4 regions of the Neorhizobium sp. PAMB6630 genome follow, and region 1 is predicted to be linked to each of the others. Evidence: predicted binding sites of a transcription regulator. Region 1 holds the regulator's gene; each other region holds the start of a gene.
What was found. The regulator PhoB, encoded in region 1, activates phosphate uptake and scavenging genes when phosphate is short. The targets are predictions, from matches to a motif close to TGTCATNNANCTGTCAT.
Positions count from the first base shown of each region.

Region 1 (7,005 bases):
TCACGGTGCCAATCGAGTTTTCCGAGCAGGTGATCGATCCCAACAATGAGCGGGCAACCAATCCGCAGAAACTCCTCACGGCGAACTATCCGGTGCTGGCCCGCAATGCGCTCGCCAAAGTGCTCGGCGTTGCCGAAAACGACCGCACCAAGATGCGCGAAGTGGGCCAGATGCTGTCAGACAGCGTGCGTGCCCAGCTGCGTGACCTCGTGGTTGCCAATCCCTCGATCATCGGGACGACGCAGAGCGTGCGTCTTCTGGCAGCCGGCGATCTCGACTCCGCCTTCAAGGGGCAGATCGATCTCGACGTGACCGAGAGCAACCGCAAGATCTCCGACCAGCAGGTTGGCTGGATGAAGCAGATGGCCGAGGCCGGCACGCTTGCCAAGCATTTCAACACGGGCATCTTTGTGAACGGCGCCTCCAGCCGTCCGGAAGCAGCCGGTGTCGGTGTGGCGCTGATCGGTTCGTTCTACATGATGCTGATCGTACTGGTTCTGGCTCTGCCTATCGGCGTTGCCGCGTCCATCTATCTTGAAGAGTTCGCCCCGAAGAACCGCTTCACGGACCTCATCGAGGTCAACATCAACAACCTGGCAGCCGTTCCCTCGATTGTTTACGGCCTTCTCGGTCTTGCGGTGTTCATCAACTTCATGGGCCTGCCGCGTTCGGCCTCGCTGATCGGCGGCCTGGTGCTGACCCTGATGACGCTGCCGACGATCATCATCGCCACGCGTGCGGCGCTGAAGGCTGTGCCCCCGTCCATTCGGGCAGCAGCGCTCGGGCTTGGCGCCTCCAAGATGCAGACGATCTTCCATCACGTTCTGCCGCTTGCGATGCCGGGCATCCTGACGGGCACCATCATCGGTCTGGCCCACGCGCTCGGTGAAACCGCGCCGCTTCTCCTGATCGGTATGGTCGCCTTTGTCGCCAACTACCCGACCACGCCGCTCGATCCGTCGACGGCCTTGCCGGTGCAGATCTACATGTGGGCTAACGAGGCGGAACGCGCCTTCGTGGAGCGCACCTCGGGAGCAATCATCATCCTGCTCCTGTTCCTGATCGCAATGAATGTTGGCGCAATCCTCTTGCGTCGTCGCTTCGAACGGCGTTGGTAGAAGGACCCGGACCATGAACATGATGTCGGAAGCAGCAGTTGAAAAGGCTCTGGATCAGAAAATGAATGACGTTTCCTACAAGATGGTGGGCAAGGACGTTTCTGTCTATTACGGCGAGAAGCGGGCCCTCTTCGACGTAAACCTCAATGTCCGCGAGAACACGGTGACGGCGCTGATCGGCCCTTCGGGCTGCGGCAAGTCCACCTTCCTGCGTTGCCTCAACCGCATGAACGATACGATCGAAAGCTGCCGTGTCACCGGGCGTATCACGCTCGATGCCGACGATATCTACGATCCGTCGATCGACGTGGTGGAACTGCGCGCCCGCGTCGGCATGGTGTTCCAGAAGCCGAACCCGTTCCCGAAGTCGATCTACGAAAACATCGCCTACGGTCCGCGCATTCACGGCCTTGCCCGCAACAAGGCGGACATGGACCAGATCGTCGAGGCAAGCCTGCAGCGTGCGGGCCTCTGGAACGAAGCAAAGGACCGCCTGCAGGAATCTGGCACCGGCCTTTCCGGTGGCCAGCAGCAGCGCCTCTGCATTGCCCGCGCCATTGCCGTTTCGCCTGAGGTCATCCTGATGGACGAGCCCTGCTCGGCGCTCGATCCGATTGCGACGGCCAAGGTGGAAGAGCTGATCCACGAACTTCGCAGCAATTACACCATCGTCATCGTCACCCACTCGATGCAGCAGGCGGCCCGCGTGTCGCAGCGCACCGCCATGTTCCATCTCGGCCAGCTGGTCGAGGAGAACGACACGGACAAGATGTTCACCAACCCGGATGATCAGCGTACGCAGGATTACATCATGGGCCGCTTCGGCTGATTGCCGTTACACCCATGCCCTTGCGCTGACACCCCTATCCGAGGACGCCAAATATGCCTTCGCACATCCTTTCGGCCTATGACGAAGACCTGAAATATCTGAACCGCCGGATTTCCGAAATGGGCGGCCTTGCCGAGCAGATGTGCGGCGATGCCGTGCGGGCGCTGGTCAATTCCGATGGCGCGCTTGCCCAGAAGGTCATCTCCGACGATGTGATCCTGGATCACGCTGAACGCGAGATCCAGGAAAAGGCGATCATCACCATCGCCAAGCGCCAGCCGATGGCGGCTGACCTGCGCGAAATCATCGGAACGCTGCGTATCGCTGCCGATCTGGAGCGCGTCGGCGACCTTGGCAAGAACACTGCCAAGCGCGTCATCGCAGTGCAGGGCACCGGCGTGCCGCGCAAGCTTGCTCGCGGCCTGGAACACCTGTCGGAGCTTGCGCTGGTTCAGCTGAAGGAAGTGCTGGACGTGTTTTCCAGCCGTTCCGTGCAGAAGGCCGAAGCCATTCGCCAGCGCGACGAGGAAATCGACGCGATGTACACCTCGCTGTTTCGCGAGCTGTTGACCTACATGATGGAAGATCCGCGCAACATCACGTCGTGCACGCATCTTCTGTTCTGCGCCAAGAACATCGAGCGCATCGGCGACCACGCCACCAACATCGCCGAAACCATCTATTACATCGCAACAGGTGCCCAGCCTGAAGGCGAGCGCCCCAAGGACGATACGTCCAACACGCTTGGTGCTGTGGCCGAGTAAGGCCATACTGACGGAGTGCCTGAACCATGCTGCCCAAAATTGCGGTTGTGGAGGACGAGGAAGCTCTCAGCGTCCTCCTGCGCTATAATCTCGAGGCCGAAGGCTACGAGGTCGAGACGATCCTGCGCGGAGACGAGGCGGAGATCCGCCTCCAGGAACGGTTGCCGGATCTGTTGATCCTCGACTGGATGCTGCCGGGCGTATCGGGCATCGAGCTTTGCCGGCGCTTACGCATGCGTCCGGAAACCGAACGGCTGCCGATCATCATGCTGACGGCACGCGGTGAGGAAAGCGAACGGGTGCGGGGCCTTGCCACCGGTGCCGACGATTACGTCGTCAAGCCGTTCTCGACGCCGGAACTGATGGCGCGGGTGAAGGCCATGCTGCGACGTGCTCGGCCCGAGGTTCTCTCCAGCGTGCTGCGCTGCGGTGATATAGAGCTGGACCGCGAGACGCACCGCGTTCACCGTAAAAGCCGCGAAGTGCGGCTTGGGCCGACGGAATTCCGCCTCCTGGAATTTCTGATGGCCTCGCCGGGCCGCGTCTATTCACGCTCGCAGCTGCTCGATGGCGTCTGGGGCCATGATATCTACGTGGATGAACGCACCGTCGACGTGCATGTCGGGCGCCTGCGCAAGGCACTCAACTTCTCCAACATGCAGGATGTGATCCGCACCGTGCGCGGCGCCGGATATTCGATGGAAGCCTGAAGCGCGTTCGTCACGTCTGATGAAACACGGTTTTGACGCCCGGCGGCTCTTGGCTCCGGGCGTTCTTTTGTCGGCTTTTTCAGGGTGTCTCCAGGCACAAAAAAACGGGCGCGAGGCCCGTTTTCAGAGTGCTGAGCGGCAAACGCTCGAAAAGATATCAGGCGCGGGCAGCAGCCGAGATGTTGGCAGCCTTACGACGCTCGTTGACCGGCTGGTAGGCGAGGCGAGCGTGATATTTGCAGTAGGGCGAGGTATCGGCAGAATCCGAACCGCAGAAGTGGAAGTCGTCCTTCAGGGGATCGCCCATCGGCCACTTGCAGGTGCGTTCCGTCAGGTCCGTCAGCGAAAGCTTACGCGACATCGGTACCACGACATTGCTCGGGGCGCGGAATTCCGTCGGCTGTACGGCCTCGACTTCCGGCGCTACCACGGCAACACCAACCGCATGGGGTGTGGTACGGGCAGGATTGGTTGTGGTGCGGGCCGCAAAGTTCGGGGCGCGCGGAGCAGAGGTGGTGCGCTTGGGCGCGGTGCGCGCCGTTGCCTGCGTGCCGCCGGCCTTGACGCGGCCTGGCAGGTTGAGACGGTGTACCTTGCCGATCACGGCGTTGCGGCTGACGCCGCCCAGCTGTGTTGCGATCTGGCTTGCGCTCAGGCCTTCGGCCCAAAGCCGCTTTAGTCTCTCGACGCGCTCGTCCGTCCAGTTCATGCCATCTCTCCGCCGTAGGGGCTGTGCGGACAGAATCGCTCACCTGCCGGCGGGAAGATTTCCTGCCGGACATACCATATATATGTGCTTGGTGACTAGTTCCGCCGCATGCAGTCTAGTAATTGATCTTTAACCTATCGACCCCGGGACTCGCTGACAAGAGTCGGCGGAATCGCGGCGAATCGATTTCAGGGTTTTCCCCAACTTGCTTTTAAGGCGAGTCTTTTTTGTCACAGCGCAAAAGCTTCGCGCAAGCCAGCCTCACGCAGCGGAAATCCCCTGAAATTCAAGCGATTTGTTGACAGTTGATCCTGAAATGCCGATAGTGCGCCAGCCGCCGCTTAAGGCGGCATTTTTAGTTTCTGGTTTGAATTCCGGCGGCCGTGCCGCCACAAGGGATTATCGTTGCCCAAGGAGTGATGTCGCCATGGCTGAAGCCGCACTTTTCGACACCTTTGCACGGGCTCCGCTGCGTTTCGTGCGCGGCGAGGGCGTCTGGCTCGTGACGGAAACGGGCGAGCGATATCTCGATTTCGGCGCAGGCGTTGCCGTGACCTCCTGCGGCCATTCCAATCCGCATCTGGTCGCGGCGCTGAAGGACCAGGCCGACAAGGTCTGGCACCTGTCCAACCTCTATGAAATTCCCGAGCAGGAACGGCTTGCCCGCCGCCTGACCGAGGCGACCTTTGCCGACAAGGTGTTCTTCACCAATTCCGGTGCGGAAGCGCTGGAATGCGCCATCAAGACGGCGCGTCGTTACCATTATTCCAAGGGCCACCCGGAAAAATTCCACATCATCACCTTCGAAGGCGCCTTCCATGGCCGCACGATCGCGACGATTGCTGCCGGCGGCCAGGAAAAATACATGGAAGGTTTTGGGCCCAAGGCGCCCGGTTTCGACCAGGTGCCGTTTGACGACATGGACGCGCTGAAGGCGGCCATCACCGAAAACACCGCAGCGCTGCTGATCGAGCCAATCCAGGGCGAGGGCGGCATCCGTGTGGTGTCGAAGGAATTCCTGCGTGAACTGCGCCAGATCTGCGACGACAACGGCATCCTTTTGATGTTTGACGAGGTGCAGTCCGGCGTTGGTCGTACCGGCAAATTTTTTGCCTATGAGGCAACCGGCATTACCCCCGATATCATGGCCGTGGCCAAGGGCATCGGCGGCGGTTTTCCCTTCGGCGCCTGCCTTGCCACTGCCGAGGCCGCCTCAGGCATGAAGCCCGGCGTTCACGGCACGACCTATGGCGGCAATCCGCTCGCCATGGCTGTCGGCAATGCCGTGCTCGACGTGGTGCTGGCCGATGGTTTCCTCGACAATGTGCGCGATGTGGCGCTGGTTTTCCGCCAGGGCCTTGCCTCGCTCAAGGACCGTTTCCCCGACGTGATCGAGGAAATCCGCGGCGAAGGCCTGATGCTGGGCGTCAAGGCGCGCGTGCCCGCTGGCGAACTGGCGCTGGCCATGCGCGAGGAACATCTGTTGGGCGTTCCCGCCGGCGATAACGTCATTCGTCTGCTGCCGCCGCTGGTGGTCACGGCGGAAGAGGCCCGTGAGGGCATTGCGCGCATCGAGCGTGCGGCCGAAAAGCTCAGCCGCGAACAGTTGAAGAAAACGGCCTGACGGGCTCTTTCGTAACGCAAGGGCCGCCGGACGGCGCCCCGATGGATTGGACCATGGCATCACCTAAGCATTTTCTCGATCTCTCGGCCGTTTCGTCCGGGGAGCTGCGCACCATTCTCGATGACGCCCGCACCCGCAAGCAGGCCACCAAGGCCGGCACGGCGGACAAGCCGCTGGCCGGCAAGATGCTGGCGATGATTTTTGAAAAACCCTCCACCCGCACGCGTGTCTCGTTTGATGTCGGCATGCGCCAGCTGGGCGGCGAAACGCTGTTTTTGTCGGGCACGGAAATGCAGCTCGGGCGTGCCGAAACCATTGGCGATACCGCCAAGGTTTTGTCGCGTTATGTCGATGCCATCATGATCCGCACCACTGACCACACGCGCCTGCTGGAGCTTGCAGAGCATGCGACGGTGCCCGTCATCAACGGTCTCACCGACGAAACGCATCCCTGTCAGATCATGGCCGACCTTCTGACCTTCGAGGAACATCGCGGGCCGGTGGCGGGCAAGACCTTCGCCTGGACAGGCGATGGCAACAACGTGCTGCATTCCTTCGTGGAAGGCGCTGCCCGTTTCGGCTATCAGATGAACATGGCTGTGCCGCTGGGTTCTGAACCCTCCGACAAATATCTCAACTGGGCGCGCAACAATGGCGGCGACGTCAAGCTGTTTCATGATGCAGAGCGCGCCGTCGATGGCGCCGACATGGTGGTGACCGATACCTGGATCTCGATGAACCAGGAACACAAGGCGCGCGGCCACAATGTCTTCCAGCCATACCAGGTCAACAGCCAGCTGATGCAGCGCGCCAATGCCGATGCACTGTTCATGCACTGCCTGCCGGCCCATCGCGGCGAAGAGGTGACTGACGAGGTGATCGACGGTCCGCAGTCCGTCGTGTTCGACGAGGCGGAAAACCGCCTGCATGCGCAGAAGTCGATCCTGGCCTGGTGTTTTGGCGCCGTCTGACGCTTTTGGGCGAGCGGCTTGATTTGACGGTCGGGCCACCCCATCTGTCGGCTTTCCAATCGCGCCCGCACCCCTGCCGGTTCGGGCGTTTCAAGATACATCGTCGGCCTCTTTGCCCGGTCAGCGGTTCCGCTCGGCCGCCTTATGTGCGAAATGGGTGCTCCGGCGCGAAGGAGTAAGTCATGGCAGAAGCTGTAGTGGACGTGAGCGAACTTAATCTGGCGGGCGATGACCGCGTTATCCCGTTCCAGGTCGAGGGACTGGATGTGCGCGGCCGCGC
Region 1 is NZ_CM177836.1:3,432,034-3,439,038, reverse strand. It holds gene pstA (phosphate ABC transporter permease PstA) at 1-1,118, shown strand, start outside; gene pstB (phosphate ABC transporter ATP-binding protein PstB) at 1,132-1,947, shown strand; gene phoU (phosphate signaling complex protein PhoU) at 2,001-2,711, shown strand; gene phoB (phosphate regulon transcriptional regulator PhoB) at 2,738-3,421, shown strand; gene AC4CWF_RS16350 (GcrA family cell cycle regulator) at 3,579-4,130, opposite strand; gene AC4CWF_RS16345 (aspartate aminotransferase family protein) at 4,558-5,754, shown strand; gene argF (ornithine carbamoyltransferase) at 5,808-6,725, shown strand; gene AC4CWF_RS16335 (Hsp33 family molecular chaperone) at 6,908-7,005, shown strand, end outside.

Region 2 (7,005 bases), 290 kb from region 1:
CTTTGCGGTATGTGTCGAAGCGCCTGCGCAGCGCCACCCGCGAATCGGTGGAACTGAACAGCCATGTGGTCGGCGCCATGCAGGAAACCATCCAGGGTATTTCCATCGTCAAGGCGTTTACGATGGAAGAACAGCTGAGCACCAAGGTCAACGGCATCATCGGTTCTGCCGAAAACCGGGCAAACCGCATCGCAAGGCTTTCCGAGCGCACGTCGCCGCTCACCGAAACCTTTGCCGGCCTCTCCATTTCCAGCGTTCTGGCCTATGCGGCCTTCCGTTCGATCTATGACGGCGTGCCGCCGGGCGCCTTCTTCGCCTTCGTGGCTGCCCTGCTGATGGCCTATGATCCGGCCCGGCGTCTTGCCAAGCTGCAGGTGCAGATGGAACGCGCTGTCGTCAATGCCCGGATGATCTACGACATTCTCGACCTGCAACCGCAGCAGCGCGAGCGGCCGGACGCCAAGGATCTCGTCGTCACCGAAGCAAAGATCGAGCTGCGGGGCGTCAGCTTCCGTTATGGCAATGGCGAAAAGATCCTGAAGAACGTCGATATCGTCGCCGAAGGCGGCAAGACCACGGCACTTGTCGGCCCATCGGGCGCCGGCAAATCGACGATCATTTCGCTCATTCCGCGTTTCTACGATCCGGCCGAAGGTGCCATCCTCATCGACGGGCAGGACATTTCGCATGTGACGAAGTCGTCGCTGCGCCATCACCTCGCCTATGTCTCGCAGCAGCCTTATCTGTTTGAGGGCACCATCCGCGACAACATCCGCTATGGCCGCCCGGAAGCGACGGATACGGATGTGGAACAGGCCGCTCGCCTTGCCTATGCGCATGACTTCATCATGGCGCAGCCGGAAGGTTATGATACGCCCGTCGGCGAAAACGGCGTGACGCTGTCCGGCGGCCAGCGCCAGCGGCTGTCCATTGCCCGCGCGCTGGTGCGCAACGCGCCGATCCTGTTGCTCGACGAGGCAACGTCTGCGCTCGACAACGAATCGGAAGCCGCCGTTCAGAAGGCGCTCGATACTGCCATGAACGGCCGCACCGTCGTCGTCGTCGCCCATCGCCTCTCCACCGTCGTCAAGGCTGACAAGATCGTCGTGATGGCGGAGGGACGGGTGGTCGAAGAGGGGGATCATGAAAGCCTTGCGCGACGTCCGGACGGGCTTTACGCTCGCCTCAACAATCTCCACACGCCCATCTGACGGGTACACAGACGATAACGGAGCCGAATTTCCGCATGAGCGAGCATGACATGAAACTGGTGGTCGTGGGCGCTGCCGGGCGTATGGGCCAGACCATCATCCGCGTCATCCAGGAAACGCCGGGCGTGAAACTGCATGCCGCCATTGGACGCGAGGGCTCGCCTTTTATCGGCAAGGATGCAGGGGAGATCGCCGGCACCGGATATCTCGGCGTTCCCGTAACGTCTGATCCGCTGGAAGCGCTGCTTCATGCAGAAGGCGTGATTGATTTCACGACGCCGACGTTAAGTGTGGAACTCGCAGGCCTTGCAGCGCAGGCCCGTATCGTCCACGTCATCGGCACGACTGGCTGCTCCGAAGCCGACGAGGAAAAATTTGCCGCCGCCGCCCGTCATGCGCGCGTCGTCAAATCCGGCAATATGAGCCTTGGCGTTAATCTACTAGGGGTTCTGGTTGAACAGGCGGCAAAGGCCCTGCCGGCCGCCGGCTGGGATATCGAAGTGCTTGAAATGCACCACAAGCATAAGGTGGATGCGCCCTCCGGCACAGCTCTTCTTCTGGGGCAAGCGGCGGCTAGGGGGCGCGATATCGATCTGAAGACACAGTCGGTCCGGGTTCGTGATGGCCATACCGGCGCACGCGAAGCCGGCACGATCGGTTTTGCGACGCTGCGCGGCGGTTCGGTGATCGGCGAACATTCGGTCATTCTTGCCGGCGAAGGTGAGCTGGTAACGCTCTCCCATTCGGCGCTCGACCGTTCGATCTTTGCCCGCGGCGCCGTGGCCGCAGCGGTCTGGGCGCGGACTGAAAAGCCAGGTTTCTATTCCATGCTCGACGTGCTCGGGCTCTCACACTGATCTCTCACCCGTTTTTCGGAGGAATACATGAGCGGAACTCTCGTCCTTGTTCGCCACGGTCAGAGCGACTGGAACCTCAAGAACCTGTTCACCGGCTGGAAAGACCCAGAGCTGACCGAGCTTGGCGTGGAAGAAGCCACGACCGGTGGCAAGGCGCTCGCCGATACCGGCATCAAGTTCGATATCGCCTTCACCTCGGTTCTGAAGCGTGCGCAGGAAACCTGCCGCATCGTTCTCGACAAGGTCGGCCAGCCGGATCTCGAAACCATTCGCGACCAGGCGCTCAACGAGCGCGATTACGGTGACCTCTCCGGTCTCAACAAGGATGATGCCCGCGCCAAATGGGGTGAGGAACAGGTGCATATCTGGCGCCGTTCCTACGATATCCCTCCGCCGGGCGGCGAAAGCCTGCGCGATACGGGCGCCCGCGTCTGGCCTTATTATCTGACCGAAATCCTGCCGCGCGTTCTCCGTGGCGAAACGGTTCTGGTGGCAGCCCACGGCAATTCGCTGCGCTCGCTGGTGATGGTGCTCGACCGCCTTTCCAAGGAGGAGATCCTGAAGCTCAACCTCGCGACCGGTGTTCCCATGGTCTACAAGCTGAACGCGGATTCAACCGTCGCATCCAAGGTGGTGCTGGGCGATATGTCCGGCGCCCACTAAGCGCCCGAATTCTTTGAGGCTGATCGAAGCGCTGCCGGCATCCGGTGGCGCTTTTTTTTCGAATGATGCGTGCGTTCTTAACGGCTGTACCAGTAGGCGCTCAGCAGTCCGCTTGCGGTAAACACCGAGAGGAAGGTGGCGATCAGAATGCTCGTTTCCATTGTCCTATCTCCTGTTCTGCCCGGTTAACGCGCGAAAACCGCAATAGGTTGCGAAAGGGCTTAAACTGGCCGCGGCTGTTTGACGATTGACATGCTTGCGTCACAGCTTTCCGCTAGCAGCAGGCACTTGATCCGCTAGACTTGCCCGAGCAACAGAAGTGATTCCCCTCCGTGCGTTACGCCGTCTATTTTGCCCCGCCCCAAGATGATCCGCTGACCCGTGCTGCCGTCGCCTGGCTGGGCCGCGATGCCTTTGCCGGCCCCCTGATGACGCCCCCCGCCGATGCCGGCATGGCGCTCTCCGAGTGGGAGGTGCTGACGGCAGATCCGCGCCGTTACGGGTTTCATGCGACGCTGAAAGCGCCCTTTACGCTTGCAGACGGGTTGTCGCTGCCGGCGCTGGAGGCGAGCTTTGACCGGTTCTGCCTGATAACGGCCCCGGTTGTCATACCCCGGCTAACGCTTGCGCAGCTCGGACCCTTCTTCGCTCTGGTGCCAGATGGCGATTCGCAAGGCGTGGATGGGCTGTGCGCCTCCGTGGTCGAAGCCTTTGAGCCGTTTCGCGCAGCACTCTCGCCGGACGATGTTGCCCGTCGCAAGCCGGAGCGCCTCACGGAGCGCCAGCGCGCCTATCTCGACACGTGGGGATATCCTTACGTCTTTGACGAATTCCGCTTTCACATGACGCTGACCGGGCCCGTCGCGGCCGACGATCAGCCGCGCATGCGCGACCGTCTGACGGAACGCTTTTCAGCCTTTATCAACCGCCCCCTGCCTGTTGCCCATCTCGGCCTTTCCGTCGAGTTGCAGCGTGGTGCGCCTTTCATGATCGCGCAGCACGCCGCCTTGCGCGGTGCCGCAGAAACCGGAGAGACCATCGCATGAGCCACGAACTGATCCTGACCAATGCCCGCGTGGTGCTTGAAGACCGGATGTTTGACGGCACCGTTCAGGTCAAGAACGGGGTGATTGCCGATATCAGCGAAGGTCGCACGTCAACGGGCGAGGATTTCGACGGCGATTACCTGATCCCCGGCCTCGTTGAACTGCACACCGACCATCTGGAAACGCATTATTCGCCGCGCCCCGGCGTGCGCTGGGATACGACATCCGCCATCCAGTCACACGACGCGCAGATCGCCACATCAGGCATCACCACCGTGTTCGATTGCCTGCGGCTGGGCTCCGACGAGGACAGCGGTTTTGAGCGCGGCGATATGCGCGCGCTCGCCGATGCCATCGAGGCTGCGGAAAATGCCGGGCGTTTGCGCGCCGAGCACCTGATCCACCTGCGCTGCGAGGTGCCCTGCGCCGACGTGCTGGAGCAGTTTTCCGACTTCGAAGGTGACCCGCGCGTGCGCCTTGCCTCGCTGATGGACCATGCGCCGGGCCAGCGGCAGTTCCAGTCGCTCGAGCAATATATCTTCTTCTACAAAAAGAAGCGCGGCATGAGTGACGAGGCCTTCGAAGCCTTCATCGAAAAGCGCATGGCAGCGTCCGCGCAATATTCCGCAGCCCACCGCGATGCGCTGGCAGAACGGTGCGCCGCCCTTGGCATCACCGTTGCAAGCCATGACGATGCAACGCTTGCACATGTGGCAGAAGCTGAAGGACACGGCGTGCGGCTTGCGGAATTTCCGACCAGCAGAGAGGCGGCAAAAGCCTCGCATGCGGCCGGCATGAGTGTGCTGATGGGAGCGCCGAACGTGGTGCGCGGCCAGTCGCATTCCGGCAATATCGCCGCGCGCGATCTGGCAGAACTTGGCGTGCTCGACGTTCTCTCCTCCGATTACGTGCCGTTCAGCCTGTTGCATGCCCCCTTTATCCTCGCCGATACGATCGAGACGCTGGACCTGCCGCAGGCCATCGCCATGGTCAGCGCCACCCCGGCAAGAACGGTCAACCTTACTGATCGCGGTCGCATTGCGCCCGGCCTGCGGGCAGACCTTGTGCGGGTGCATCGCAGCCATGGCGTGCCGATCACCCGCGCCGTCTGGCGCAGCGGTCGGCGGGTTGCCTGATGGAACAGCGATCAGACGACGAAGCGGCGCGCGGTCGCGGCACGATGGCCGTGGTCGTCGGCCCAAGCGGTGCCGGCAAGGATACGCTGATCGGCTTTGCCGCCTCGCATTTCCACGCCGAGCCGCGCATCCGGTTCGTGCGTCGCTGCATCACCCGCGATGCGGCAGCCGGCGGCGAAGACCATGAGGGCATGACTCCCGAGGCTTTCGAGGCCCTGGAGCAGGCCGGTGGCTTTGCCGTGTCCTGGAGCGCGCACGGCCTGAACTACGGCATTCCGCACCGCACGAAGGATGAAATTGCGGCGGGCCTGCTGCTGGTGGCCAATGGCTCGCGCTCGGCACTGCCGCTGTTCAAGGCGGCCTATAACAATCTCCTGGTGATCAACATCACCGCGCGCGCGGAAATCCTTGCAGAACGGTTGATGGCGCGCGGGCGTGAAACCCGCGACGACATCCTGGCGCGCCTGCAGCGGGCACAGCTTTCGGTGACCGGCGACTACCGTGTCGCCACCATCGACAACAGCGATAGTGTCGACAAAGCCGGCGCGGAACTGGTGAAAATTCTCTACGAAAACCTGATAGCCCCTCGAATCGACTAGTGGCAGCGTCTCCGAACTCGCGTTAAGGTGTGCAAGATCAATTGATGCGCCCACTGGTGTATACGCGAAAGGGAACGACATGACCTATCTGAGAGCTGTCGACGGCCCCTCCCACGACCCTGTTGCGGCGCTGGAAGCACGCATGGTGGTGCTTGAGATCGTGACCATGTCGGCGCTTGCGATGGCGCTCGATACGTCCGATCGGACGCAGGCAACCGGCATTGCCGGACTGATTCTGGAAACGGTGGACCAACGGTGTGGCGAACTGCGCCTGTCGCAGGAGTGCCGCAGCGCGGCAGCAAGTTATGCCCAGACCCTGCTTGGTACGGCGCTGATGTCGCTTTATCCGTCCCACGCGCATTAAGCAGGAACGGTTGTGAAGCCATCAAACGATGGCTTCACGCCAACTCAGTGCGCCTCGTCCCAGTTCAGCGCCGCGCGGGCATCCACCTTCAGCGGCACGCGCATGTCGAGCGCCGGAAGCGCTGCGTGCTCCATGGTGCGCACGATGAGCGGCATGGCATGATCGATCGCGTCATCTTCCACCTCGAAGATGAGTTCGTCATGCACCTGCAGCAGCATGCGCACTTTCTCGCCAAGGCCGGCCTTCTGCAGCACGGGCTCGACCTGGATCATCGCCCGGCGGATCACATCGGCGGCCGATCCCTGGATCGGCGCGTTGATGGCCGCACGCTCGTTGAAGGCACGCACCGACGGGTTGGAGGACTTGATCTCGGGATAATGCGCCCGGCGGCCAAAGATGGTTTCGACATAACCATGCTCGCGGGCAAAGGCCTTTGTCTCGTCCATGTAATCGCGGATGCCGGGGAAACGCTCGAAATACTTCTTGATGTATTCGCCCGCTTCCGATCGCTCGATGGAAAGCTGGTTGGCAAGACCGAAGGCGGAAATGCCATAGATAATGCCGAAATTGATCGCCTTTGCCCGGCGACGCACTTCCGACGGCATGCCCTCCACCGGCACGCCGAACATTTCAGATGCCGTCATGGCGTGGATGTCGATACCATCGGCAAAGGCCTGGCGAAGCTGCGGGATATCGGCGACGTGGGCGAGCACGCGCAGTTCGATCTGGCTGTAATCGGCGGAGAGCAGCTTGTGACCGGGCGTCGAGATGAAGGCGGTGCGGATCTTGCGGCCTTCGGCGGTGCGCACCGGAATGTTCTGCAGGTTCGGTTCCGACGAAGACAGCCGGCCCGTAGACGTGGCTGCCATCGAATACCCGGTATGGACCCGCTTCGTCTGCGGATGCACATAACCCGGCAGCGCGTCCGTATAGGTGGACTTGAGCTTGGTGAGTTGGCGCCAGTCGACGATTCTGCGCGGCAGATCAAGCCCTTGCGCTGCCAGATCTTCCAGCACCTGCGCCGAGGTGGACCATTGGCCGGTCTTGGTCTTGGCGCCACCCGGCAGGCTCATCTTGCCGAACAGGATATCGCCGAGCTGCTTGGGCGAGCCGATGTTGAAACGCTCAC
Region 2 is NZ_CM177836.1:3,724,698-3,731,702, forward strand. It holds gene AC4CWF_RS17800 (ABC transporter ATP-binding protein) at 1-1,211, shown strand, start outside; gene dapB (4-hydroxy-tetrahydrodipicolinate reductase) at 1,247-2,068, shown strand; gene AC4CWF_RS17810 (2,3-bisphosphoglycerate-dependent phosphoglycerate mutase) at 2,096-2,731, shown strand; gene AC4CWF_RS17815 (DUF1045 domain-containing protein) at 3,064-3,777, shown strand; gene AC4CWF_RS17820 (alpha-D-ribose 1-methylphosphonate 5-triphosphate diphosphatase) at 3,774-4,913, shown strand; gene phnN (phosphonate metabolism protein/1,5-bisphosphokinase (PRPP-forming) PhnN) at 4,913-5,512, shown strand; gene AC4CWF_RS17830 (hypothetical protein) at 5,592-5,876, shown strand; gene polA (DNA polymerase I) at 5,921-7,005, opposite strand, start outside.
Region 2: a site for PhoB is predicted at 2,980-2,996, ahead of AC4CWF_RS17815 (DUF1045 domain-containing protein). Genes of this name have one in related genera too.

Region 3 (7,005 bases), on a different replicon from region 1:
GATGAAGCCTAACCTGACAGACCTCAGCCGAGGGGCGGGTAGTCCGTATAGCCCCGCTCGTCGCCCACGTAGTAGCTGGACGGATCAGACGGCGCCAAGGCGGCATTTTGACGGAAGCGCTCGGGCAGGTCCGGGTTGCTGATGAAGAGCGTTCCGAACGTCACCGCGTCCGCCAGATTGGTCGCTATCGCCCGCTCACCACTTTCCCGGTCATATCCAACGTTCACGACAAACAAGCCGGAGAACCGTTTTCTCGCCTCGGGCGCCAGCAGCTTGAGGCCCTCGGGAAGCTGCGCCGGCTCCATGAAGTGAAGAATGCCCACCTTCCTCGCTTCGAGAGCCTCCACGGTGAACATATAGGTGCCCTCCAGGTCGCTATCGCCCATGTCGTTGTAAGGTATACGGGGCGAGAGCCTGACCGAAACACGGGAAGCCCCAAAGACCCGGATTGCGGCATCGGTTGCTTCGAGCAGGAAGCGGGCGCGGTTTTCGACAGGACCGCCATAGGCGTCTGTTCTCTTGTTGGAACCGTCCTCAAGGAACTGGGCCGGCAGATAGCCGTTGGCGCCATGCACCTCAACTCCATCGAAACCAGCGGCCTTGGCCGCACGTGCGGCGGCCTCGTAGTCCAGAATCGTACTATGGATCTCGTCGAGGGTCAGAGCCCGGGGGGTGACGGTCGGCTTTGGCCCCTCGGGCGTGAAGGCCTGGCTATTGAAGGGCACAGCCGAAGGCGCGACAGGCAAGGCTCCTCCATGGAAGTCTGGATGAGAAGCACGGCCAGTATGCCAGAGCTGGGCGAAGATGAGGCCCCCGACGTCGTGCACGGCCTGGGTAACCTTTCGCCATCCCTCGATCTGCTCGGCCGTATGGATTCCTGGCGTATTCGTCCAGCCGATCGCCTGCTCGCTGATCTGCGTCCCCTCTGAGATGATCAGGCCAGCGCTGGCGCGTTGGGCGTAGTAGATTGCGGTCAGCTCGTTCGCCACGTGGTCTGGCGATCTCGCCCTTGTCATCGGGGCCATGAAGACGCGGTTCTTGAATTCGAACGTCTCGGTCTTCAGCGGGGTCAGTAATTTTAACTCAGTCATTTTGACGCTCCAGTTGATCTGGACGCCTAGGTATACGTTGTAGACCTACTGTCAATTAGGCACCTTAAATCGCCTTGGTAGGCTGAAGGATACCTGGTCGCCGTGTCACTTCGGCTCAGTCAGCGCGCTTTCCCAGCTGGATACCGCTGAAACCGTCATCCAATCGTCGGGCGTCAAAGGCTTCTCGCGCGGCATTGACTGCTGGCAGCTTGTCCAGCGTCCACTGGTGAAGCTCGCCGAACGGCTTTTGCAGAGTGTGGCCCAGCGCGGTGATCTCATACTCCACAGCTACCGGTGACACGGACACGACGCGCCGAGTGATGAGGCCGTTGCGCTCCAGTCTGCGGAGACACTGTGTCAGTGCCTTCTGGCTCACGCCCTCCAGCCGCCTACGGATCAAGTTGAACCGATGAGGTCCGTCCGACAGAACCGCCAGTACCATCATAGACCATTTATCGGCGATCTGATCGAAGAGTGTCCTGCTGGGGCAGTCCGATGAGAAGCAAATCGGGTCCAATTCCATGACGGTGCGCACCTCTACAATCCATTCAATGTCGATACCTTTTATGCGTTCAGGTACCCTGTGTATACTTGGATTTCGCGAGGCTCCCATCAACACAAACTCCAGCCGGATGCATCGAGCCTTTTAATTGAAACGCAACCGGTACGCCTGTCGCAAAGCTCTCGCTTATCGGGGCGCTTGCTTCCCTCATTCTTGCGAAGTCGCAGAATAGGTAGCTTTGCGGCAGCCGCGACGACCGCTTTCGGAACACCTCCAGCAAACCCCAAATGACCGGATGGAAGGCGCTTAGCGGAAATCATTTCTGCAAGGGGGCCGATTGCCGACTGTCCGGTATAGGCGCCATGTAGAAATAGCCGCCACAGTGGGGAGGCTCACCTTGATTACCACCACCCAAAATCGAGCAAAAAAAGCGCAGCCACAGACTGCGATTACTTCTTTCACTGCTATCCCATTTCAATGCAATCCAAAAAGCTCGAGCAGCTCCTCCCGCTGGCGCACGAAACCTGAATCGCTGCGGTCTCGGGCCTGATGGCGCGGAGACTTGTAAATCTCCTCTCTGCTCCCGAGCGAATTTTGAGCTTGCCACGCCTCAAGTGCATTCAAACCGTTGGTGTGTCGCTCGATTGGGATCAACAAATCACACCAGGGCAACGGTACAATAGCCCCACAGTCTTGGACAACAATATCTATCGAAGCGCTCTCAAGGCGTTCAGAATAACCGCGACGTCGATCACTTCCTGCGTCAACGCCCCCTGAACCGGCGGCAGATAGCCGAGGCTGGCGAACGCCATGGCGCAAAGCGATAGTCCGAGACCCGCTACGACACTTTGTAGGGCGATCGCACGGCTGCGGCGCGCGACCGCCATGGCCTTCACCAGCGGCGCGAGTTCATCCACCAGCAGAACCACACCGGCCGCTTCAGAGGACGAAGCGGTTCCGTGTGCGCCCATCGCAACGCCAACATCGGCGGCGGCAAGCGCCGGAGCATCGTTGACGCCGTCCCCCACCATCATGACCGGGCCGTTGACGATCTCGTTGCGCACTGCGGCAACCTTGGCGTCCGGCGACAGATCGCCCAGAACGAGGTCGAAGCCAAGTTGCTTGCCCACTTTCGAGGCGATGTCACTGCGGTCCCCGGATGCCAGCACCAGCCGCCGGACCCCGGCCCGTCGCAATTCATCCAACATCGGCTTCGCGTCGGCACGGACCTGATCCTGCAGCACGATGATGCCTGCCACCTTGCCATCGATGCCAACCGCCACGGTCATCGCAGCAGGATCCATATCCTGCTGCAGATCATCCGCCCGAATATTGCCGCTCTTACCCGCAACGAAACCATTCCCGCCAACAAGGATCTGGCGACCATCCACAAGTCCCTCGATACCAGTTCCGGGTGTTTCCACCACCGCAACCGGGACGGACAGAATCAGCCCACCTGCCTGTGCGGCCTTGATCAGGGCCGTTGCAACGACATGGCCCGATGCCTGATCGAGACTGGCTGCGGCTTTGAGGACATCCGCCTCTGCAAAGCCAGCGCGCGTCCTGATCTCGGTGATGACCGCCTGCCCGTGCGTGACTGTTCCGGTCTTATCGAGGATCACGGTCCGCACCCGCGACAGCGCCTCCAGCACACCACCACCCTTGACCAGAACCCCCATACGGGCCGTGCGCGACATTCCCGAGATGAGCGCAACCGGAACGGCGAGGATAAGCGGACAGGGTGTCGCGACAACAAGCACGGAGAGTACGCGGATCGTGTCCTGCGTGAGAAACCAGGTGATTGCAGCGATCGCGACCGTCAGCGCCAGAAAACCGATCGCGTAGCGGTCTGCCATGCGCACCATTGGCGCCTTGCCGGATTGAGCTGCCTCGACCAGTCGCACGATGCCCGCATACGTGCTCTCGGCAGCCGGGCGGATTGCAACAAGCTCGAACGCAGCGCCGGCAGAGGCTGAACCGCTCAGCGCTTCGCTGCCTTTCAGAATGGTCTGCGGAAGAGATTCGCCCGTGAGAGCCGACAGATCGAGTACGGCAACATCGCTTGCCACGCGACCATCGACCGGCAGGACATCACCCTGGCGAATGAGAAGCCGGTCTCCCGGTTTGATATCAGCGATCGGCACCTGTTCCAGCGCGTCACCAGTAAACCGCATGGCGGTTTGCGCGACGCGGCCCATCAGCGCCGTCATCTCCCTCTTTGCCCGACCCTGCGCAAAATCCTCGAGAAGCTGCCCGCCCGCATACATCATTGCCACGACATTCGCCGCCAGGGGTTCACCAAACGCCAAGGCTGCGGACATCGAAAGCGCAGCCACGATATCAAGCCCGATATCACCCTTTCGCAGAGAGATGACGATCTGGGCGAACAATCCCAGCAGGACAGGTGCGGTCGCTGCGGACCAGACCCAGCCAGCCTCCACTGGCTGGGCAAACCAGTACAGCAAGCCACCGACCAACAACCCCATTGCGGCAATTCCGATCAATATCCGGGACTGCTGGCGATGGAGGATTTCTCCGATAGGAAGCGTCATTGCTTTTCCTTGTGCCCCAAGGGCGGCGTGACTTCATCTAGGCCTGCAATTGCACCTTACCGCTCCTTTCCTCCGATCCATTTGATCTTGATCCTGACGTCGTCTTCGCGGCTGAAGTTTTCGTAGCGGCCGCCGCAACAGTCATATCAAGGCGACCAACCAGCTATTTGAACTCGCCTGCGAACCGGGGTAGGGCCGCAGAACATGGCTCTCATCAAACACATAGCCATGGCCCTTGTCCGAAACCCGAACGACAAGCACAGCCTCAAGGTCAGGCGCAAAAAGGCCAACCCGAATGACGAATACCTCCAAAAGCTCATAGCCCAGACGGAAAATTAACCTGAAGCGATTCCCTTCGCCCCAGACAACCAATTGGAAGCGACTTAGGCTGGATCAGAACGCTCTCAACCCGATAGCGTCATCGCCACGTCATACGCATGCGCTACACACGATTCATTCGAATGAATCGGACGACGTGCATGCAAAGAGACAGTTGGCAGATCATTCGAGACCGCTTGGCCGGCGACATCGCCTCGGGCAAGCTTGCTCCTGGCGCGCGCCTGCCGACAGAACCGGAGCTCTGCGTGGCATTTGGTGTTGGCCGGCATTCGGTGCGGCGGGCTGTTGCCTCTCTCGCGGTGGAGGGCAAGCTCCGTGTCGAGCAGGGACGTGGGACCTTCGTTGAAGCGGCGCCGCTCATCATCTATAACATCAGCCGGCGCACCCGCTTTCGCCAGAACCTTCTGGAACAGGGTATTGCGCCCGCAGGCGAACATCTTTCGGCCGAGATCATACCGGCACCGGCAAGGGTGGCTCAGGCGCTTGGTCTTGCCGAGGATACGCTCGTTCACCGCATCATGCGCCGCGGCTTTGCGGACGGAGTGCCGATCAGTCTGGGAATGGCCTTTCACGAAGCGGCACTTTTCGCCGACCTCGGCGCCCGACGCGCTGCGGGCACCTCAGTAACTGAAATCTATCGCGATCACGGGATTACCGACTATTTCCGCAAGCGCACGACCATCTTCACAAGGCGGCCGGAACCCGATGAGGCAAGACTGCTCAGCCAGCATGTCGATCATCCCGTTATTGTGCTGACTAAGACGGACGTAACCGCCGACGGCCGAGCGATCGGTTACTCGGAAGCAGTCTGGGCCGGAGACCGCGTGCAGTTCAGTTTTGATACCCTCGACGACCCAGACCCCTCCCCGTCCTCCCGCGACTAGGTTCGGTCCGCGAAAGGAATAATGATGATTGATGAAATGACCGGCGTCGCCAACACCGGAATGCCTTGCCATGCCCATCTTCTCGACACTCTGGCGCGTGCCGATGACGGCGCGCTGAAGACCTTCGCCGAGGACGTGCTTCCCCTGCTTGGCGAGATCGAAGTGGTTCAAAGCCGCACCGGGCTTGTCATGCTCCCCATGCGCGACACCGTTGCCGGCACCGATTTTCATCTCGGTGAGGTGCTTGTCGCGGAAGCCCATATCCGGGTCAAAGGCGGGGAGACCGAAGGCTATGGCATGGTCATCGGCCGCGATCTTGAGCGCGCCATGGCTATGGCCGTGATCGACGCCGCAGCGATGGCGGGAGCGGACAAAGAGCGTCTCGCGCACTTCGTCGAGGCGCAAGCTACGCGCATTTTGACGGCCGACGAACAGCGTCTGCGTGCAGTTGAAGCGACACGCGTCGAGATGGAGACGTTCTGATGACGATCCAAAGTCCCAAAACGCACCCTGATCTTTTCGTGCCAGTTCGAAATCTGTCCGAGGCACGCGCAAACGCCACCTATGAAGCCCTGATGTGGGCGCTCGCGCGGCCTGGCGAGATCCGGTCGTTGCCGGGTAGCGATCCTTACGCGCTTGCAGAAACCCTTGTCGATCGGGAATGCCGGGTCTTCGCCTGTGATGACAGTCTCTCCGAAAGGATTGCCGCAACCGGCGCCTATCTCACGCCCGCGGCTGAGGCAGATCACGCCTTCCTCGCGCTCGATACGCCAGACGGTCTCGCTGCACTGCGCGACGTGCCGACCGGTTCGCATCTCTATCCGGATAAAGGGGCAACCGTTTTCGCTCCAGCCGATATCGGAAGCGGTCGGGGTCTCCGGCTGTCAGGCCCCGGCATCGAAGGCGCCGTGGAGATCTGGATCGGCGGCATCCCGGACGAAGTCTGGACGATCCGGAGTGCCCGCTGCGAATATCCGATTGGCTTCGAACTCTTCTTGATCGACGGCGACAGAGTGCTCGGCCTGCCGCGATCCGCAACGATTGAGGTGCTGTGATGGCCTATGTGGCGACCCGTGGCGGTGAGCGCGCCATAGAACAGTCCGAGAGGCTTTATCGTGCCGGTCTCGGCGACATCGATGCACAGCGTGTGGCGGCCATCCGCCAGGCGCTGCCCTGGCTGATCGACCGGGTGATGGGCGAAGCCTCGCTCTATGAGCCGGATCTGGCAGCGCTTGCGCTGGCACAGTCCGGCGGCGATCTGTACGAGACGGTTCTTTTGCTGCGCGCCTGGCGCACCACCCAGCCGCGGCTTGCGATCGCAGAGCCGGTCACGCAGGAGAGCCTGTTTACCGTGCGGCGGATCTCTGCCGCCTTCAAGGACATTCCGGGTGGTCAGATCCTAGGTCCGACGCTTGATTATTCCCACCGCCTGCTGGCAACCAGCGTGTTGGAGGGGCAGCCGTTTGTTCCAACTCCGGTGGAACCCGCCGCCAGTCCCGCGCCGGCCCATCAGCCGTCTCTTGCGGCCTGGCAGAAGGCCGTCGGATTGGTTGCCGATGTTTCCGCCACGCCCGTAGCCCCGGAAGACATTCCGGACCTGACCCGGCAACCGCTGCTTTTCCCCGCAAAGCGGGCGC
Region 3 is NZ_JBZAYV010000002.1:280,387-287,391, forward strand. It holds gene AC4CWF_RS20070 (alkene reductase) at 24-1,091, opposite strand; gene AC4CWF_RS20075 (winged helix-turn-helix transcriptional regulator) at 1,207-1,614, opposite strand; gene AC4CWF_RS20080 (heavy metal translocating P-type ATPase) at 2,301-4,145, opposite strand; gene phnF (phosphonate metabolism transcriptional regulator PhnF) at 4,625-5,368, shown strand; gene phnG (phosphonate C-P lyase system protein PhnG) at 5,405-5,851, shown strand; gene phnH (phosphonate C-P lyase system protein PhnH) at 5,851-6,423, shown strand; gene AC4CWF_RS20100 (carbon-phosphorus lyase complex subunit PhnI) at 6,423-7,005, shown strand, end outside.
Region 3: a site for PhoB is predicted at 4,562-4,578, ahead of phnF (phosphonate metabolism transcriptional regulator PhnF). Genes of this name have one in related genera too.

Region 4 (7,005 bases), 1.5 Mb from region 1:
CGTCGGCGATGTCAGTGAAGAATTCGATGCGCAGGCCGGTGAATTCCGCACGCGCTTCCAGCAGCTTACCGGCCCGTTGATGGCGAAATCGCTGGAAGATACGCTGTTTTTCCGCATCAACCCGCTGATTGCGCTGAACGAAGTGGGCGGAGAACCGCTGCCGCCGCTGAACGGCGTCAGCCAGTTTCACGCCGAAATGCAGGCAAGGCTGAAAGATGAGCCGCAGGGGCTTTCCGCCAGCTCCACTCATGACACCAAACGCGGCGAGGATGCCCGCGCCAGGCTTTATGCGCTGTCGGAAGCGCCCGATCTCTGGCGCGCGGCATTTGATCGCTGGCGCCAGATGAACCGGGATCTTGTGGTGGAGCTTGATAACGGAAAAGCGCCGGAGCCGGAGGTGGAATGGCTGATCTACCAGGCGCTTGTCGGTGTGTGGCCGCACAATCTTGGCGCCGACGACACGCAGGGCCTGAAGGCACTGGAGGAGCGATTTGTCGTTTATCTCGAAAAGTCGCTGCGCGAAGCCAAGCTGAAAACCGGCTGGAACGACCCCGACAGCGCCTATGAAGAGGCGGTAACCGGTTATGCCCGCCATCTGCTGGGGCCGGATGGCGAAGGTTTCCGGCAGGATTTTATCGCCAGCATGCAGCCCGTGTTTGCCGCCGGCGGTTTAAACAGCATCACTCAGACGCTGATCAAGCTTGCCGCACCCGGCATTCCCGACATCTACCAGGGCAGCGAAGGCACCGATCTCAGCCTTGTCGATCCGGATAACCGACGCGCGCCGGATTTCGAAGCGTTGATGGCCGGGCTCGATTGTGCCTGGGATCCGGCCGATCCGGAAGCCTGGCTGGATGGGCGGCTGAAGCAGCGGGTGATCGAGGCCGTTCTGCCCTTGCGGGCGCGCGAGCCGGCACTGTTTCTGGAAGGCAATTATGTGGCGCTGGCGATTGCCGGTGAAAAATCCAGCCATCTCGTCGCTTTCGCGCGCAAGTTCCAGGACAAGGCCGTGATCGTCGTCGCCCCGCGCCTGATGCTCCAACATCTGCTGAGCGAGGCAGTGCATCTGCCTTCTGCCGATTTCTGGACAGATGCCGTTTTGAAGCTTGATGCGAGCCTTGCCCACCATAGCTACCGGGACCTCCTGTCGGAGGACATCATTCAGCCGACGTCCGAACTTGCCCTTGGCGAACTTCTGGTCAAGCGGCCGTTCTGCGTGCTGCTTTCGGCCTGATCTTCACCCAGCGCAGGGAGGACAGTTCCTTCCTGCGCTGGGCACGGATGCGGGCTTGAATGCGCCCACGAAAAAAGGTGCCGCCCGAGGAGGACAGCACCTTTTAAACAACGTTCCAAAGTCAGTCGTCGAGGTCAGGCAAGACCGACAAAAGACAGGATTGCGATCACGATAACCACGGCGCCAACGAGCCATACGATGCTGTTCATGTTTCTCTCCTTTGATCAGATTGCCGCCACTGCCGGCAGCTCTTGAGGTTCGAGATCAGGCGAACCCGACCAGATTGAGGACCGCAATGACGATGACAACGGCTCCAACAAGCCAGACGATGCTGTTCATACCCAAGCTCCATTTTGTTTCGCTCCATCAACGACAGAGCACGCCAAAGGTTCCATCGCCGGTAGCAGGAACCTTTGGCGCAACAACGGGTTCGGGCGCCGCGTCCGGGCTTTGTCGCAACCGGACACGAGAGGAATGCCGATGAGCTTTCACCCCTATACCGCCACGCTGCAAAGCGATCAGCCGATGCCGGCCACCAGTGGAACGGACTTAAAAAGGCCGCAGCGAGTGGTGATCATCGGCGCCGGCTTTGGCGGGCTTGCCGTTGCCCGCGAGCTTGGCAATACCGTGCTCGACGTGACGGTCATCGACCGGCGCAACCACAATCTTTTCCAGCCGTTGCTCTATCAGGTGGCAACGGCAGCACTGTCGCCGGCCGATATTTCCGAGCCGATCCGCCGCACGCTTGGCCGCTATCACAATATCAAGGTGATGCTGGCCGAGGTGACAGGGATCGATACCGTGACCAAGACCGTGCAGTTCGCCACGGCGCCGTCCGTTCCCTACGACCGGCTGATCATCGCCACCGGTTCGGAATATAATTATTTCGGCCATGACGAATGGCGGGCGCTGGCACCGGGGCTCAAAACCATCCATGAGGCACGCCAGATCCGTCACCGGTTGCTGCTGGCCTTCGAGCGCGCCGAGGTTTCGCAGGACCATGAGGAAAAGAAGGCGCTGCTCACCAGCGTCATCATCGGCGGCGGGCCGACCGGCGTGGAAATGGCCGGCGCGATTGCCGAGCTTGGCCGCTTCATGATCACCCGGGATTTCCGCAGGCTGGCACCTGAACATTTCCGCGTGCTGCTGCTGGAGGCGGGGCCGCGTATTCTGGCCGCCTTCCCCGAGGAGTTGACCACCTATGCCACGCGCGAGTTGGACCAAATGGGCGTGGAGGTGATGACCGGCCGCATGGTCGAGGACATTTCAGACGGGGTTGTGATTGCCAATGGCGAGACGATCCGCACCGCAAACGTCATCTGGGGTGCAGGCGTCAAGGCATCGCCGGCGGCCGGCTGGCTCGGCATCGAGGGCAAGGCGGGCGGGCGTATTCCTGTCGATGGCGATCTGAGGGTCACCGGTTTCACTGACGTGTTTGCGCTCGGCGATACGGCGCTTGGTGTCGACGAGGCGGGAAAACCGCTGCCGGCGCTGGCACAAGTGGCCAAGCAGCAGGGCCAGTATCTGGGCAAGGCACTCCGCCACGAACTGCTCGATGCTACCCCATCAAAACCCTTCCATTTCAACAATCGCGGCAATACCGCCGTCATCGGGCGAAACGCCGCCATCTTCGATTTCGGCAAATGGCGCCTCAAGGGGCGGCTCGCATGGCTGCTCTGGGCGCTCGTCCATGTCTACCTGCTGGTCAATTTTGAAAAGCGGCTGCTGGTGACGATCCAGTGGATCTGGCGTTATCTCACCCGCCAGCGCGGTGCGCGCCTGATCGACGAAAATGTGACGCGATCCATCAACCCCGGGAGGGAGCCATGAACACCGCCAATCCGCAGCTGGAAGGCCTTTATCTGGCACTTGCCGCCATCAACCGCCTGCTGGTGGAAAAACAGCTGCTGACGCATGAGGAAATACGCGAAACGCTGCGCGAGGTGGAGGCTGGCGTGATGAAGGCAGAGGAGCCGGATGTTTCCAGCGCGCACCGCAAGGCCGTTGCCTTCCCGATCCGTCTTCTGATGCTGGCCGATGAGGCGGCAGAACGCGGAGAGGAAGCGAATTTCGACGTTCTCGCCCGACAAGTTGGCCGCAACAACTGACACGTTTTCGGGCTGACGAAAAAGGGCGACGGGTATCCCCCGCCGCCCTTTGCACATTTTGACATCGATCAGATGATCGGCTTGCCGCCGGTCACCGCAATCGTTGCACCGGAGACGTAGCTGGAGAGCGGATCGGCCAGCATCACATAGGCAGTTGCCAGTTCCGCCGGCTGTCCCGGGCGCTTCATCGGCACCTGCTGGCCAAAGGATTTAACCGATTCCTCCGGCAGCGTGGAGGGAATGAGCGGCGTCCAGATCGGGCCGGGCGCAACCGCATTGGCACGAATGTCCTTCTCCGCCAGCAATTGCGCCAATCCTGCGGTAAAGTTCTGGATCGCGCCCTTGGTGGTGGCATAGGCGAGCAGCGACGGGTTGGGGCTGTCGGAATTGATCGAGGCGGTGTTGATGATGGCACTGCCCGGCTTCATGTGCGCGACGGCAGCCTTGGTGAGGTAGAACATGGCGTGGATGTTCACCTTGAAGGTCAATTCCCACTCCTCGTCGCTGATCTCCCCGATTGTCGGAAACGAGGCCTGGTGGGCTGCGTTGTTGACGAGAATATCGATACCGCCAAGCTGTTCGACAGCCGTGTCAATCACCTTGCGGCAATGGGCGGCCGATTGAAGATCGCCCGGCACCAGCACGGCCTTGCGGCCAGCCTCTTCCACATGGCGTTTCGTTTCCGCCGCATCCTCTTCCTCGTTGAGATAGGAAATCAGCACGTCGGCACCTTCGCGGGCAAAGGCAATGGCGACGGCGCGGCCGATGCCGCTATCGCCACCGGTGATGACGGCCTTCTTGCCGGCAAGGCGGCCGGAGCCCTTATAGGAGCTTTCGCCGTGATCCGGCACCGGCTGCATCTCTTTCGTCAGACCCGGCATCTGGATTTTTGGCTGCGGAAAGGGCGGCGTGGGATATTGCTGTGACATGAGTCAACCTCGCTTTTAATCTGGGGTTCGCGGGTCCAACTCGCGCCAAGGGGTGGATGTTCCAACAGTGCCCAACCGGCGTCCGGTGTGCAGGCAAGGCAAATCACCCTCCCCGGCCGCATTCAAAATGGCCACATCTCGCGCCCTGCCTGTCATTGGCGTGGACAGGCGCGAGATCGGCATGGCACGTCTGCCATCGCGACAGCGGTCATAAAAATTCTGTCATCCATCCGTGTTAGGGGCCACAATCCTGCGCGCTTGCCGTTCGACAAAGGGCGCTTGTTACAGTTGAAGGTATCGCAATGCTTCTCCACTCCCCGCCCGGTCTCGAAATCATCCACGCCGGGCACCGCACAAGGCTCAAATGGCACCGGCTGCGCCTTGGCCTTTCGGCGCCGCTTTTTTCAGCCGAAACCATGGCACTGGGGTTTGAAGCGGGCGCTTCGATGGAGCTGGATCTTCGGATGCGCGGCGATGGCGGTTTCGTGGTGCTGCATGATGCGGACCTCGAAGGCGAAACCAGTGGCCATGGCCCGGTGCGAAAAGCCTCGGCACAGGATCTGCGGAAACTTACCATAACGGCCGGCGGCACGCCGCCGATCCTCAGCGAAGACCTGGCGCAAATGCTGACGACGGCACATCCGGACGCGCTTTTGCAGTTTGACATGAAGGACGATCTTAAAACGATCGGCAGTGCGGGACTTGCGCATCTGGTGGAGTTTTTTGGCGCCGCCGGGCGCTCGATCATCGTCAGCGCCGGCGATCTCGACCTTATCGTTGCCATCCGCAACCACCTGCCCAACCTTGCGCGCGGCATAGACCCCACAGACAAGCTGGTGGCGATCCTTGCGCAACAGGGACCGGCCGCGGCACGGCAGGACCTTCTGTCTGATATCAAGGGAGAAACCGCGCCGGACACGGTTTATCTGTCCTGGCCGCTGGTTCTGGAGGCCGCCGCGCGCGATCTCGATCTCATCGGCCTTTGCCATGAGAACGGCTGCAAGGTGGATGCCTGGACCTTTAACCTGAAAAACCCCGACATGGGGTTCAGCGATGCGGAATGGGCGCAGTTTTCCGCCCTGATGGCTCTGAAGCCCGATCAGGTGACAACGGACGAGGCTCCGGCAACCGAACGTGCCTGGAACGCCCGGAGCACCGGCTGAAAATATGAAAAAACCCGCCGGACGGGCGGGTTTTCGAGGCATGAGCCGGTTGCGCGCTGGCGATCAGATTTCCGGGCAGCCGCGTTCATTGGCAAACGTGATGCGGCTCGGGCCGCGGCGGGTAAACCCCTGCACGACAACGCGGCCGGGCGTTACGCGCACAACTTCCGGATCGCGCAGGCCCGCATCGCGGGCAGCAGAGCGGGCTTCGCGCTCGCTGCATCCGCGGCGCGGCGGCGGTCCACGACGGTCGCGATCGTTTTCGCGGATCACCGGACGGATGCCATCCGGCCCGACCCGCAATTCCATCTGTTGCGCCTGCGCCGACGTGCCGGCACAAACGCCCGCAGCCGCCATGGCAAGAGCAAGCCCCGCCGTCTGGATCACCTTCAGCATGATAGTCTCCTTGCTGCACGCCTGATGTCGGCGGCCCTGTTATTTAGCCAGCCCAAAACGCGGTGCCGGCTCATTTGTTCCAATACCTCCCTCAACTGTAACGACGAGACAAAGTGGAGAAAAACAACACAAACACGCGCAAATGCCGCCGCGATTATTATAGTCTGTCATGATTGTTATACGCAGGCTTAACCAATTTGCCCGAGTGTCCGTGACGGGCAGGATGGAAAAATTTCTTTGATCGAGCGATTTGCTGCCTTTTCCCGGCAGGAAGGAGGAGACAGGACGTCGCCTTGCTTCAGCCTTTGCGTTTTCACGTAGGTCAAAGATGTTACGACACCTGTCGATTCGGACAAAAATCCTATCCGTCATCCTGTTTCTCGGGCTGGTCTCACTGGCCGGTTTGTCTTACCTCAGCAGCCGTTTTGATGGCGTCAACGATCGTTATGCGGATTTCATCGCCAATAACGCCGCCGCCGCCGTTCTTGGCGCGCGCTCGTCTGCGGGCATGTGGACGGCCGTCAACGCCATTACCCGCGTTGCGCTGAACGAGACCGGCTCGCCGGCTTACGAGGAAGGCAAGGCCGCCTTCGTGCGCAACCTTGATGGCGCAAAGGCAAAAATGGTCGATATCGGCCGCATGGTGCCGGCGCTGAAGCCGCCGTCGGATGAACTGATGGGACTGATGGACCAGTTCGGTGCTGTCTACGAAAAGATCGTGGTCGCCAAGCAGGCCGGACGCAATGACGAGGCGGTGGCCCTGGTGCGTTCGCTCGATCAACTGGCGCCAGCCTTCTCCACCAAATCCGGCGCCAACAACACCGCGCTGAACGAAATGGTGGCCAATGGTGGCAAGACCATTTCCAGTGATACGTCCTCGATCATCTTCACCAGCATGGTGGCGCTTGGGCTTGCCGTGATCGCCACGATCGGCCTTGCCTATTATGTCGCAAGCGCCGGCATCACCCGCCCGATGGAGGCGCTTCGCCAGCGCATGGCAACGCTTGCCGGCGGCGAAACGGAGGCTGCTGTTTCCGGCACCGATCGCCGTGACGAGATCGGCGCCATGGCCCAGACGGTGGAAGTGTTCCGCAGCAATGCCAAGGAGCAGGCGCGCCTTTCGGCCGCAACCGAGGCAACCCGCCGCCAGGCGGATGCCGAGCGCGCCTCACACG
Region 4 is NZ_CM177836.1:1,028,946-1,035,950, reverse strand. It holds gene treY (malto-oligosyltrehalose synthase) at 1-1,234, shown strand, start outside; gene AC4CWF_RS04845 (NAD(P)/FAD-dependent oxidoreductase) at 1,715-3,064, shown strand; gene AC4CWF_RS04840 (hypothetical protein) at 3,061-3,342, shown strand; gene AC4CWF_RS04835 (SDR family oxidoreductase) at 3,411-4,271, opposite strand; gene AC4CWF_RS04830 (glycerophosphodiester phosphodiesterase) at 4,574-5,434, shown strand; gene AC4CWF_RS04825 (hypothetical protein) at 5,498-5,830, opposite strand; gene AC4CWF_RS04820 (methyl-accepting chemotaxis protein) at 6,159-7,005, shown strand, end outside.
Region 4: a site for PhoB is predicted at 4,492-4,508, ahead of AC4CWF_RS04830 (glycerophosphodiester phosphodiesterase). Genes of this name have one in related genera too.